Regions from separate parts of the Stenotrophomonas sp. As-7 genome, predicted to be linked through region 1. Evidence: predicted binding sites of a transcription regulator. Region 1 holds the regulator's gene; each other region holds the start of a gene.

Region 1 (4,485 bases):
ACTTCCGCCGTCGCCGCCCTCGCCCGCGCTGCCGTCGGCGCGACCGGCCGCACCCTCGACAGCGCCGACGAAATCGTGCCGACCCGTGGCAGCACCGGTTTCGCCGCTACGCTGGCGCGTGCCGCCGTCAATGAATCGACGCTGCCGGAACAGATCTTCGCCCCGTTTGCCGACGCCATCGTTGCGCCCTTGCCGGCCGCAGCTGCCGCGGTGAACCGCGCCCGCTTCCAGATCGATCCGCCGCTGGAAGACAGCGCGCAGCTGCCGGCAGTCTCGCCGCCGCCGCTGCCGGTTGCCCTCCAGGCGACCACGGCCCACGAAGACGACACAGCCCATGCGCCGGTTGCCGTGCAGCCGACGGAAGTTGCGCCGGCACCGCTGCCGACCCTGGCCCCGGCACCTGCTCTCACTCTGGTTGCCGACGACGCCGAGATCCGCCACCTGCGCCAGGAAGTGGCCGGCATGCGCCAGGTGATCGAGCGCGAAATGAACCGCTTCACCGATGAGCGCCTGCGCGGCTGCCCGGTGCGCGCAACCGCGCTGGACCTGATGGACGAGTACGGCTTCGACGCCGGCATCGCCCGCGACGTGGCCATGCAGATTCCGCTGGAAACCGAAGCGCATCGTGGCCGCGGCCTGATGCTGGGGCTGATCTCGCGCAAGCTGCCGATCGCCCCGGTCGATCCGATGGAGGAAGGCGGTGTGATCGCCCTGGTCGGCCCGACCGGCGCCGGCAAGACCACCACCATCGCCAAGCTGGCCTCGCGCTTCGCTGAAGCCCATGCCGCCCGCGATGTCGCCCTGGTCACCACCGATACGATGCGCATCGGCGCCCGTGAACAGTTGTACGGCTACGGCCGCCAGCTCGGCATCGCGGTGCACGAGGCCAACAGCGGCACCGACCTGGACCAGCTGCTGGAGCGATTGAAGGACTACAAGCTGGTGCTGATCGACACCGCCGGCCTGGGCCCGCGCGACCGTGCACTGGCCGCCCAGCTGCAGTGGCTGCGCGCCGCCCGCCAGGTCCGCACCCTGCTGGTGCTGCCGGCCAACACCAGCTTCGGCGACATGGACGAGGTGGTGCGCCGCTTCGGCGCGGCCAACCTGCAGGGCCTGGTGCTGAGCAAGCTGGACGAGACCGGCCGCTTCGGCAACGCCCTGTCGGTGGCAGTGGACCACAAGCTGCCGATCACCTGGGTGACCGATGGCCAGGACGTCCCGGACGACCTGCACCGGGCCAGTGCAGCCAATCTTGTACTTCGCCTTGAAGATTTGCGCCGCGCGGCCGATATGCCCTGCAACCCGGAGTTGAACCATGCCGTCGCGTGAGTACGCCAAGCTGACCACCACCTTCCCGCTGACGGCGACCCGCAGCGAGCCGCTCGGCCCTGTGCGCACGATTGCCGTGACCGGCGGCAAGGGCGGCGTCGGCAAGACCAACGTGTCGGCCAACCTGGCCGTGGCGCTTGCCGGCATGGGTAAACGCACCCTGTTGCTGGACGCCGACCTCGGCCTGGCCAACATCGACGTGATCCTCGGCCTGAGCCCCACCAATACCCTGGCCGACCTGGTCGCTGGCCGTTGCAGCCTGGATGATGTGATCATCGAAGGCCCGAACGGCGTGCTGGTGGTCCCGGCCGCGTCCGGCCGCCGGCACATGGCCGAGCTGGCCCCGGCCGAGCATGTGGGCCTGGTCAACGTGTTCTCCGAACTGGAGCGCGAGCTGGACATCATGGTGGTGGACACCGCCGCCGGCATCACCGATGGCGTGCTGACCTTCTGCCAGGCCGCGCAGGACACCGTGGTGGTGGTCTGCGATGAACCGGCCTCGATCACCGACGCCTATGCCCTGATCAAGGTGCTGTCGCGCGAACGTGGCGTGGACCGCATCCAGGTGGTGGCCAACATGGTGCGCGACCCCAACGAAGGCCGCGTGCTGTACGAGAAGCTGACCCGCGTCTGCGAGAAATTCCTCGCCGATGTCTCGCTGAACTACCTCGGCTGCGTGCCGCAGGACGATTGGCTGCGCCTGTCGGTGCAGCGCCAGCAGCCGGTGGTGAAGGCCTATCCGTCCAGCCCGTCGGCGCTGGCGATCACCGAGATCGCCCGCCGCACCGCCCGCTGGCAGGCACCGACCGAGCCGCGCGGTGGCGTCGAGTTCTTCCTCGAACGCATCATCAAGCAGCGCGGGGTGGCCGCATGAAAGGCGCCGCCCAGTACAGAGAGGTCCAGCGCACGGCGGCCAATGAGGTCATCGCCCAGCACTCGGACCTGGTGCGGCGCATCGCCCACCATCTGGCCGCGCGCCTGCCGGCCAGCGTTGAAGTGGACGACCTGATCCAGGCCGGCATGATGGGCCTGATCGAAGCGTCGCGCAGCTACGACGCCGACCAGGGCGCCTCGTTCGAGACCTACGCCTCGATCCGCATCCGCGGCTCGATGATCGATGAGATCCGTCGTGGCGACTGGGTGCCGCGTTCGGTGCACCGCCGTGCCCGCGACGCTGCTGCCACCATCCGCCGCCTGGAGCAGAGCACCGGCCGCGCCGCCAGCGCCACCGAAGTGGCCGCCGCGATGGAGATGCCGCTGCCCGAGTACCTGCGCCTGATGGAGGATGCCTCGCGCGGGCAGGTGCTCAGCCTGGAGTCGCGCATTGAAGACCAGGGCGAGCTGGACACCGTCGCCCAGGGCGGCCCGACCCCGCAGCAGGTACTGGAACGCGGCGAGTTCGGCCGCGAGCTTGGCAATGCCATCGGCCACCTGCCCGAGCGCGAACAGCTGGTGCTGTCGCTCTACTACGAGCAGGAACTGAATTTGAAGGAGATCGGCGCAGTGCTCGGCGTGAGCGAGTCGCGGGTCTGCCAGATCCACGGCCAGGCGGTCCTGCGCCTGCGTGGCCGACTGAAGATTTTCGAGGCGGCCGACGCCGGCCTCGAGAGCTGATCAACAAAGGAACTCTGCTTTGAACAAGAACATGCGCATCCTGATCGTCGACGATTTTTCGACCATGCGTCGTATCGTCAAGAACCTGCTGGGCGATCTGGGCTTCACCAACACCGCCGAAGCCGAGGACGGGCATGCCGCGCTGTCGTTGCTGCAGAGCCAGCCGTTCGACTTCGTGGTCACCGACTGGAACATGCCGGTGATGACCGGCATCGAACTGCTGAAGGCGATCCGTGCCGATGCCAAGCTGAAGACCCTGCCGGTGCTGATGGTGACCGCCGAAGCCAAGCGCGAGCAGATCATCGAGGCAGCGCAGAGCGGCGTGAACGGCTACATCATCAAGCCGTTCACCGCACAGACGCTGGAAGAGAAGCTCGGCAAGATCTTCGAACGCCTGGCGGCCAGCGCTTGATGGATACCACGGTCGACAAGAGTGCCCTCGCCCTGCGCCTGCAGGAAGCCCTGGACGCGCTGGAATCCGGCGACGAAGCGGCTTGGCGCCAGCGCATCGACGGCTTGGTCGCACTACGCACCCAGCCGATGATGAGCGGCCTTTCGCGGCTGGCCCGCGAACTGGGCCAGGCGCTGGGCGAACTGCCGACCGTGCCCGATGAAGCCGGCGAGCTTGACGACGCCTGCGCGCGCCTGGATCACGTGGTGGCGATGACCGAACAGGCCACCCATCGCACCCTGGACCTGGCCGAAGAGTGCCGCAGCCTGACCGAACAGCTGCGCGCCGATGGCCTGCAGCCGGGCCAGGACGTGCAGCTCGACCGCATCCGCCACAACCTCACCGAGATCGCCCTGACCCAGAGCTACCAGGACCTGACCGGACAGATCATCCGTCGCGTGGTCGGCATCGTCCGCCGCGTGCACGAAGGCTTCGGCGCGCTCGGCCTGCCGCCGGAACAGCATCGCACCGACCCGGAACTGGCCGGGCCGGCACTGAAGGGACTGGACCGCCATGCGGTCTCGCAGAACGACGCCGACGACCTGTTGTCGGATCTGGGGCTGTAACCATGGGCGCGGTAGCCGACGACATCACTGCCGATTTCATCATCGAGGCCCAGGAAATCCTGGATCGCCTTGGCGAACAGCTGGTGTCGCTGGAACAGGCACCGCAGGACAATGAACAGCTCAACGCGGTGTTCCGTGGCTACCACACGCTGAAAGGCGGCGCAGGTTTCCTCGGCATCACCGCGATGGTCGAACTGTGCCACGCCGCTGAAGAAGCGCTGGGCGCCGTGCGTGCCGGCCAGGCCGTATTGCAGGCGCATCACTTCGATGCCGCCCAGCAGTCACTGGACTACCTGCAGTCGATGCTTGACGCGGTGTCATCGGGTTCCGAGCCCGGCTTTGCCCCGCCCGAACTGGTCGCCCAGTTCGATGTGCATGGCGGTGGCGCGGCTGCACCTTCGGCCGCGACGCCGAATGCGGGCGCTGGAGACCTGATCACCGACGACGAATTCGAGGCCCTGCTCGACCAGCTGCACGGCGGCAAGGCGCCGACGACCGTAGCACCGGCGGTGAAGAAAGCCGACG
Region 2 (4,485 bases), 760 kb from region 1:
GCGGGTCTGCAGCACGGTGGACGCATCGCAGTTGGCCGTGCAGCGCGGGTCGTTGTTGATGTTGGTCGTGGCCGGTTCCTGCTTGCCGTAGAAGGTGCCAGTCAGCAGCAGCGACAGCTGCTCGGTGGCCTGCCAGTCCAGCATGGTGTTGACGGTGTACTTGGGAATCACCGACAGCGGCTGGCCGGTGCTCTTGTTTTCGTTCTCCACCATGTAGGTGAAGTTGTTGCTCCACTTCAGGCGGTCGCCCTGCTCGCCCAGCAGCGGAATCACCAGGTTGCCCTCGAGCCCCTGCACGATGGCCTTGGGTGCGTTCTCCCAGCGGAAGATGCGGCCCTTGCTGTCGGCCGTCAGGCCGATCTGGGTGTAGCCGGCCTGGATCTTGTCCTTGTAGTCGTTGTGGAAGTAGGTCAGCGAGGCCTGCCAGCCGCTCTGCGGTGCCCACTCCACGCCCAGTTCCTTGTTCAGGCTGGTCTCTGCCTTCAGATCTGCATTGCCCTGCATATAACAACCGGCACCCAGGCTCGGCAATGCGTTCGGGCAGCCGTTGCCACGGGTGTAATACAGATAGTCCGGGTTGGACTGATACAGGTTCGGCGCCTTGAACGCACGCGCGATGCCGCCCTTCACCACCCAGTCGCTGTTGAGCCGGAACTGCGCGTTGAGGCTCGGGCTGGTGTTGTTGCCGAACTGGCTGTGATGGTCGAAACGCAGGCCCGGGGTCACGATCCAGCGTTCGCCCAGGTAGATGTTGTCTTCCACGTAGACAGCGGTGGTCTGCGCATCGGACTTGCCGCGTGCGCGGTCGGCCGAAAGGCCCGGAATGCCACCCCCGCTGCTGCTGGACTGGCTCATGGAATACGGATCGGTCAACCGGCTGTCGAGGTATTCGAAGCCCAGCGTCCACACGTTCCCGGCGCCGCCGAGGGTGGTCGGGAAGCTGGCCTCGCCGTCCAGCTGGTAGTTGCGCAGGCGCGAGGTCGACCAGTCAGCGCCGTTGAAGCTGCCCTCCGGGCCACCGGCCAGGCCTTCGTTGATGCGCGAATTGTTGACCCCTTCCACCGCTGCCGTCAGCCGCGAGCTGACATCACCCCAGCGTCCGCGATGGGTGATCGCGCCGGTGGTGCGGTACATGCGGTTGGTCTCGGCCTGCTGCTCGGCCAGCGCGGCCAGGTCGACGCCGGTAGAGGTTCCGGTGGTGCTGACCGCACGGTCGCCGGCATAGATGTTGCCCTGGCGGCTGGTGCCGGCCTCGAATTCGACCACCTGGTTGGCGCTCACGTCCCAACGCAGCAGCGCGTTGACATCGCGGTTCTTGACGCCTTCGCGGCCCGCCGGCGGTACCGCATTGGCGCCGGTGGCGAAGTTGCGGTTGAGATCCAGCGAATCGGCATCGGTCTTGTTGAGGTTGCCGTACAGCCGGAACGACAGCGTGTCGGTCATCGGCCCGCTCAGCTGCAGGCCGACGCGCTCGCTGCCACCTTCGGCACTGTGTTCGGGCACCAGGCCGTACAGGTCAACCGCGCCGGTCAGGTCGCCGGTCGGGCGCTTGGTGATGATGTTGACCACGCCACCGGATGCACCCGAGCCATAGCGCGCCGCCGCCGGGCCGCGCAGCACTTCGATGCGTTCGATCATTTCCGCCGGCACCCAGTTGGTATCGCCACGCGTGTTGCGCTCGCCACTGCGGCCCATGCGCACCGCGTCGCGTGCACCCACGCGCTTGCCGTCGATCAGGATCAGGGTATTTTCCGGCCCCATGCCGCGCAGATCGATCTGCCGGTTGTTGCCGTACTGTCCCGACGCGCTGTTGCCGGTCAGATTGACGCCGGGCATCGTACGCAGCAGCTCGGCGATGTCGTTGACCGGCGGTCGCTTGGCGATGTCTTCAGCGGTGATGGTGGAGGTGCCCAGCGCCTGCCGCGCGATCTGAGAGGCGGTGACATGCACGGTATCGATATCGGTGGCATCGGTTTCCGCATGTGCGGTAACCGCGGCGCCGGCCAGCAGCGCGGCGACGGCAAGCGCCAGCGGGCGCGGTGAAAGAGTGTTTGCAGGCATGTTCTGGACCTTCTGGCAGGGCAGCGGAAGCCTCTGGCATAGGGCACGAGGCGGCGACGGGGGAGGCGGAACGATCGCTGCGGGACGCCCGCAGGTCGGTTCCTGCCGTCATTTTTTCACAAATGCGAGTGATTCTCAAATGCGTCAACGCATTGCGGCATCGGCCGGCATGTGCTCTGCCCGCGTTTTTCGGCCTGCATGGCGCTTAAACTGGCTGGCTTACCTGCCATCAACCGTCGACAGCTGCGGCCGATACCGTGGTCTGTTGTGCGCCGCTAGAGATCGACGTGGATACACCCCAACTGGACGAAGCCAGCCAACCGCTGGCCCAGGCCTGGCAGCACTGCCTGCTGCAGGCTGGCCCCGCCGCCGCCGCACTGCTGCATGCCGTGGCCGCCGACGCACCGCCAATGCTGGCGCAGCGCTTCTACGAGGTGCTGCTGCAGGACACGCGCGCACGCCGCTTCCTGTCCCATGAACAGGTCAAGCAACGCCTGCAACCGGCGATGCAGCGTTGGCTGGCGCAGCTGCTGACCACCGATGCGGATGGAATTGCCGCTACGGTCGCCGCACAGCGGGTGATCGGCGATGTGCATGCGCGGGTGGGCATTCCGGTTGATCTGGTGACTCGCGGAGCACGCGTGCTCAAGCACGAGTTGTTCGTGCGCCTGCGCGCCGACGCCCATGACAGCGACACCGCTTTCGCCGCCATCGATTGCCTCAGCGCGATCATGGACATCGCCATGGAGGGCATGACCCTGGCCTATACGCATGCCCGTGAGCGCTCTTCGCGCACGGATGCAGCGTACCGGCTGTTCTCACTGGTGCAGAACGTCAGCACCGAGCGCGAGCGCCAGCGCGCCCTGCTGCTGGATTGGGAAAACAGCCTGCTGTACAACCTCGCCGGCCATGCGACAGGCGCCGACAACGCGAGTCTGGCGACCTCGGAATTCGGCCTCTGGTTCACCCACAAGGGTATTCCCAGCTTCGGCGAAAGCAGCGAGACACAGCAGGTCGGCCAACTGATGGCACGCATCGACAGCAGCCTGCAGCGCGCCACGGATGAAGATCCGGCACGGCGACTGGCGGCCCTGCCGGCGATCCGCGAAGACCTCGCCACCATCCGCAACCTGATGACCTTGCTGTTCGAACGCATCGGCGAACTGGATGCGGGCAGCGATGCGCTGACCAACCTGCTCAACCGGCGCTTCCTGCCGACCGTGCTGCGCCGTGAGATCGAATTGTCCACGCGCAACCACACGCCATTCGCGCTGCTGTTGCTGGATCTGGATCATTTCAAGGCGATCAACGATGGCCACGGCCACGACGCCGGCGACCGCGCGCTGCAGCACGTTGCCGCCCTGCTCGGCCAGCAGACCCGTGGCAGCGACTACCTGTTCCGCTACGGCGGCGAGGAGTTCGTGGTGGTGCTGGTGGCGGCGAGCGAGTCGCAGGCGGAGGTGATCGCCGAAAGCCTGCGTCGGCAGATCGCACAATCGCCGATCTCCCTGCCGAATGGACAGACGTTGGGGCTGACCGCCAGCATCGGCGTGGCCGGACACGATGGGCATCCCGATTACGAGCGGCTGATGGCGCGCGCCGACGCGGCGATGTATGCCGCCAAGCGACAAGGCCGCAACCGTGTGGTGGTGGCCGACGAAGCACTGCCCGAGGCACCCGGGCGACGCGCGCTGCAACGTTGAGCCTGCAGCGCGCGCGGTAGGGCATCGAACAGCGTCGGCGCTACCGGGCGGCCTTACGCAAAATACGCCACGTCGCCCACCACGCCAAGCCCAGCAGGGCGATTCCCGCTCCCAGCGCGCACACCGCCGGCCACCCGTAGCGCGCCTGCATCCAGGTGCCTGCGGCAGCGCCCACACCGCTGCCCACCGCATAGAACAGCATGTACAGCGCCACCAGGCGCCCATGCTGTTCGGCCGGTGCGCGCAGCAGCAGTGCCTGGTTGGACACATGCAATGCCTGCCCGCCCAGGTCCAGCACCACCACGCCCAGCAGCAACAGCGCCAGCGACTGCGGCAGGCCCAGCAGCGGCGCCCAGGCGACCAGCATCAACAGCAGCGCGCCCAGGCTCACCCGGTGGGCAAAACCACGATCCATCCAGTGCCCGACCCGCGCCGCCAGCAGCGCGCCGATGATGCCAGCCAGGCCCAGCGCGCCGATGCCAGCGGTCGACCAGCTCAGGGGCGGCGCCGACAACGGCAGTGGCACCGCCGCCCAGAACACATTGAGACCAGCAAACAACAGCAGTGCCAAGGGCCCACGTTCGCGCAGTGCCCGATCCTGCAGCAGCATCTGGACCATGGAGCGCAGCAGCTCGCGCCACGCCGGCGCCACTGCAGGCACCTGCACGTGCGGCAGCCGCCGCCACAACAGCAGCGCCAGCGCTGCCATCAACAGTGCCGA
Region 3 (4,485 bases), 1.8 Mb from region 1:
TGATCCAGGGCGCGCGCCAGGCCAAGGCCGGCCGCATCATCGCGGTGGATACCAACCCGTCCAAGTTTGAGCTGGCCCGCGAATTCGGCGCCACCGACTGCATCAACCCGAAGGATCATGACAAGCCGATCCAGCAGGTCATTGTTGAAATGACCACCTGGGGCGTGGACCACAGCTTCGAGTGCATCGGCAACGTCAACGTCATGCGTGCGGCGCTGGAATGCGCGCACCGTGGCTGGGGCCAGAGCGTGGTGATCGGCGTAGCCGGTTCGGGCCAGGAGATCTCCACCCGCCCGTTCCAGCTGGTCACCGGCCGCAAGTGGATGGGTACCGCGTTTGGCGGCGTGAAGGGTCGCAGCCAGCTGCCGGGCATGGTCGAAGACGCGATGAAGGGCGATATCGAGCTGGCGCCGTTCGTCACCCACACCATGGACCTGGACAAGATCAACGAAGCTTTCGACCTGATGCATGAAGGCAAGTCGATCCGTTCGGTGGTCCATTACTGAGGCGCGTCATGGGCTGGCTGGATGCCCTGCGTCGGCCGCGTGCGGAAGACCCGCGCGCGGCCCTGGTCGCCCCGATCGAGCAGGCGCTGCGCGCGCTGGGCTGGGTCGTGGGTGAAGTGGGGCCACCGCGTGCGGTGACCTCGGCCTTCGGCAGCGACGATGGCATGTCGTTCGAGCAGTGGCTGGGGCAGGTATTCCTGCCGCGTCTGCACGAGGCCCGCGCTGATGGCCAGTGGCCGCCGCGCAGCAGCGTGGCAGCGGCGGCATATCGCAATCTTGATGGCCAGCCTGGCGTCGAGCCGTTGCTGCGCTTGCTGACGCAGCTGGACGAACTGATCAACAAAGGCATCCACGCCGTGCGTGGATAAGCCGACCAAGGTCGGCATCTACCAGAAGCACGCGTGCGCTGACGCGCCGCGCAGGAGAACATCATGGAACGCATCGAACACCGCGCCTGTGCCGGCGGTTGGCAGGACGTCTATCGCCATCACTCCACCACGCTGGGCTGCGACATGCAGTTCGCCGTATACCTGCCGCCGCAGGCCGCCAGCCAGAAGCTGCCGGTGCTGTACTGGCTGAGCGGGCTGACCTGCACCGAGCAGAATTTCATCACCAAGGCTGGGGCTCAGCGCTACGCGGCCGAGCACGGCGTGATCATCGTCGCCCCGGACACCAGTCCGCGCGGCGATGACGTGGCCGATGCCGAGGGCTATGACCTCGGCAAGGGCGCGGGCTTCTATCTCAACGCCACCCGTGCGCCGTGGGCGAAGCACTACCGCATGCACGACTACGTAGCGCAGGAACTGCCGGCGCTGATCGAGGCGAACTTCCCGGCTACCGATGCGCGGGGCATCAGCGGCCATTCGATGGGCGGCCACGGTGCACTGGTGATCGCGCTGCGCAACCCGGGCCGTTACCGCAGCGTGTCGGCGTTCTCGCCGATCGTCGCGCCCACTCACGTGCCGTGGGGACAGAAGGCGTTCACCGCCTACCTCGGTGACAACCCGGCCGATTGGGCGCAGTGGGATGCCTGCCAGCTTGTGGCCAATGCCGGAGAGCGCCTGCCGCTGCTGGTCGACCAAGGCGAGGGCGATGAGTTCCTGCACACCCAGCTGCAGCCGCAGCGCCTGCAGCAGGCCTGCGATGCCGCCGGTCATCCGCTGAGCCTGCGCCTGCAGCCCGGCTACGACCACAGCTATTACTTCATCGCCAGCTTCATCGGCGAGCACATCGCCCACCACGCCCGCGCCCTCAACGCCTGAGGGCTCTCCGGTGGTGCCGGCCGCTGGCCGGCAATCCCAGGGAAACACGGAACTGCAGGTTGCCGGCCAGCGGCCGGCACTACCTGGCGGTGCAGGAACAGTCCAGTTTGCTGCAGTGGATCACGCCGCTGTGGCGTGGCGGCGCGCTATCGTGCCGCCATACGGCCTTGCGCATGGGGGATGCATGCTGGTTGTGCTGGCGCTGATGTTCGTGATCTGCCATGGCGTGGTCGTGGCGTTCTGGCCGGGTACGGCCGGTGGGGGATCGTTCGTGTTCCTGACCGCGGCGCCTCTGCTGGCCGCCGCGGCCTGCCTGTGGCGCGGCCAACGCGACCGCGCTGCACTGGGCTGGCGGGCCACTGCAATGGCGCTGCTGCTCTGGGCCGGTGGCATGGCCTTCAACATGGCCGACGCCCTGGGGGCCGGACGGTCCGACATCACCCCGCGCGCCAGCCTGCTGTTGTATGTGCTGTACGGCGTGCCACTGGTGTTCATCCTGGCCCGCGCCCGTCGCGAACGCCGGATGATCAGCCTGATCGACGGCGTGATGGCCGCGCTGCTGGGCGTGCTGTTCTTCGTGCATACCCAGTCCTTCGCCGACCGCATCGACATCGATGACCAGGCGATGGCCCACATGCAGCGCATGTTCGACATCCAGAACCTGTGCATCGCCGGTTTCGCGGTGGTGCGGTGGGTCGCCGGTGACGCGCCTGAACGGCGCAGCTTCTACCGCGCGCTGGCGCTGTACGCATTGTCATATCTGCTGCTGGCGTTCTACATCAATCACTACACCTCCGAACAGTCGTTCGGTGCCTACAACGACCTGTTGATCGACCTGCCGTTCCTGCTGCTGGCGCTGCTGGCGTTGCGCCAGGCACCGGCGCCGGGCTTCGTGCTGCATCCCCGCCTGCTGCGATTGGTGCAGGCGGGTGGGCCGATCATCCTGCCCTTGCTGCTGCTGGTGGTCGGCACTCTGGTGGTGGATCACGCGCGGCCTTTGGCCGTGACCGGCTTCGTGGTGGCGACACTGGGCTTCGGCCTGCGCAGCACGCTGCTGCAGATCGATCTGCTGGAACGGCAGGCGGGCCTGGATCAGCTGGCGCGGCAGGATGGCCTGACCGGCGTAGCCAATCGCCGTCAGTTCGATACGCTGCTGTTGGCCGAATGGAACCGCGCGCGCCGCAGCGGCAGCGAAATGGCATTGCTGCTGGTGGATATCGACCATTTCAAGGCATTCAACGACCAGCACGGTCATCCCGCCGGCGACCGCTGCCTGCAGGCGGTGGCTGCGGTGCTGCAGGCCACCGCCGGGCGCGCGGCCGACAGCGTGGCGCGCTATGGCGGTGAGGAGTTCGCGGTGATCGTGCCCGGCAGCCCGCTGTCGGGTGTACTTGCGCTGGCCGAGCGTCTGCGCGAGGCGGTGGAAGCATTGCCACTGCCGGAAGGCCCGGTCAGCATCAGCGTGGGTGTGGGCTACCTGCATCCGCCGGCGCTGGCCAGCGCCGAACAGTTGCTGGCCGATGCCGATGCCGGGCTGTACGCGGCCAAGCGTGCAGGCCGCAACCGGGTGATCCTGCACGCGCACGTGCTGGACGACCACGGGGGCGCGCACGGCACGCTGGACTGTTGAGCACGTCTGCGCCACGGCCGCGGCAGAAAGGTGTGCAGCCGATCAGCGCTGGCGCAGCCATCCGGCCGGATCCAGCAGGCGCAGGCCCACTGGTGACAGCGACCGTTGCCGCAACGTCAACGGCGTGGCGTGCACCGCCGCCGCACAAGATGCCAGTTGGCGACGCAGCGGTGCCAGCACATCGTCCTCGCGTGGGCGTGCGTGCCGCCATTGCGCAATGCGCAGCAGGCAGACCAGCAGGTCCAGTTCGCTGGCGGAAATGAACGGCGACCCGGCCGGCAGCAGTTCGATCGGTGCATGCGGCGTGGCCAGCAATGGCAGCAGTTCACGGAAAGCGTCGCAACCTTCGGCATCCAGGCCCAGTGCGGCCAGTTGCAGCACGCCCTCGGCCTGCAGCGCAGGGTCGCCCAGTTGTCGCAGCGCAGCCAGCAGGGCCTGTTCGCCGCGACTGAACTGACGACCGAAGGCGCGATAGCTCACGCGGGTGGGAAATACGGGGGAACGTGAGGCCATGCCGGGAGTACCTAAGGATCGCGCGTTTCCACCAGCACCGGGCAGGGCGCGTGGTCGATGGTCCATTGCCCGACCGAGGGCTCGAACAGACGCTGCAGGCGTGACAGATGGCGGTGGCCGATGACGATCAGGTCGCACTGCAGGCGGCGCGCCTGCGCGCTGATCACTTCGCCCGGGTCGCCGGACGGTAGTTGTGCGATGGCGTCCACGCCGCGCTCGCGCAGCTCGGCCAGGGCGTCGGCCAGCACGGCTTCGGCATGTGCCTGCTGCCGGGCGGCGGCGGGATATTCGCGGCGGTCGGCATCGCTGGCATCTGCTGCCAGTGCGAATTCGGGGTCGAGCACGCACAGCAGGTGCAGACGGCTGCGGGGGCCAGCCATGGCGGCGGCGAGGTCCAGCACGCGGTCGTGCTGGGGGCCGCCATCGAGCGCGACCAGCAGGGTGTTGAACATGAAAAGCTCCTTTGCAGGGCGGTGATGGTCGCGCATGTCGTCGCGCGCACCCATGCCGTGCGCCGCAGTCAATGCGTGCGCAGGACGCAACTCTGGTTGGTCTGGATTGCAGTAGAGTCATC

What was found. The regulator FliA, encoded in region 1, starts transcription of late flagellar genes. The targets are predictions, from matches to a motif close to TAAAGTTTNNCNNNCNNNGGCCGATAA.
Region 2: QP457_RS06915 (GGDEF domain-containing protein) is a predicted target of FliA. The motif match lies at 2,291-2,317, and genes of this name have one in related genera.
Region 3: QP457_RS18185 (GGDEF domain-containing protein) is a predicted target of FliA. The motif match lies at 1,822-1,848, and genes of this name have one in related genera.

The regions. Positions count from the first base shown of each region.
Region 1 covers NZ_CP127405.1:2,228,819-2,233,303, reverse strand. Annotated here, with positions in the region: gene flhF (flagellar biosynthesis protein FlhF) at 1-1,329, shown strand, start outside; gene QP457_RS10345 (P-loop NTPase) at 1,316-2,203, shown strand; gene QP457_RS10340 (RNA polymerase sigma factor FliA) at 2,200-2,943, shown strand; gene cheY (chemotaxis response regulator CheY) at 2,963-3,355, shown strand; gene QP457_RS10330 (protein phosphatase CheZ) at 3,355-3,960, shown strand; gene QP457_RS10325 (chemotaxis protein CheA) at 3,963-4,485, shown strand, end outside.
Region 2 covers NZ_CP127405.1:1,473,726-1,478,210, reverse strand. Annotated here, with positions in the region: gene QP457_RS06920 (TonB-dependent siderophore receptor) at 1-2,061, opposite strand, end outside; gene QP457_RS06915 (GGDEF domain-containing protein) at 2,349-3,764, shown strand; gene QP457_RS06910 (MFS transporter) at 3,805-4,485, opposite strand, start outside.
Region 3 covers NZ_CP127405.1:3,985,693-3,990,177, reverse strand. Annotated here, with positions in the region: gene QP457_RS18200 (S-(hydroxymethyl)glutathione dehydrogenase/class III alcohol dehydrogenase) at 1-506, shown strand, start outside; gene QP457_RS18195 (YqcC family protein) at 515-874, shown strand; gene fghA (S-formylglutathione hydrolase) at 938-1,768, shown strand; gene QP457_RS18185 (GGDEF domain-containing protein) at 1,953-3,398, shown strand; gene QP457_RS18180 (hypothetical protein) at 3,441-3,911, opposite strand; gene QP457_RS18175 (universal stress protein) at 3,923-4,363, opposite strand.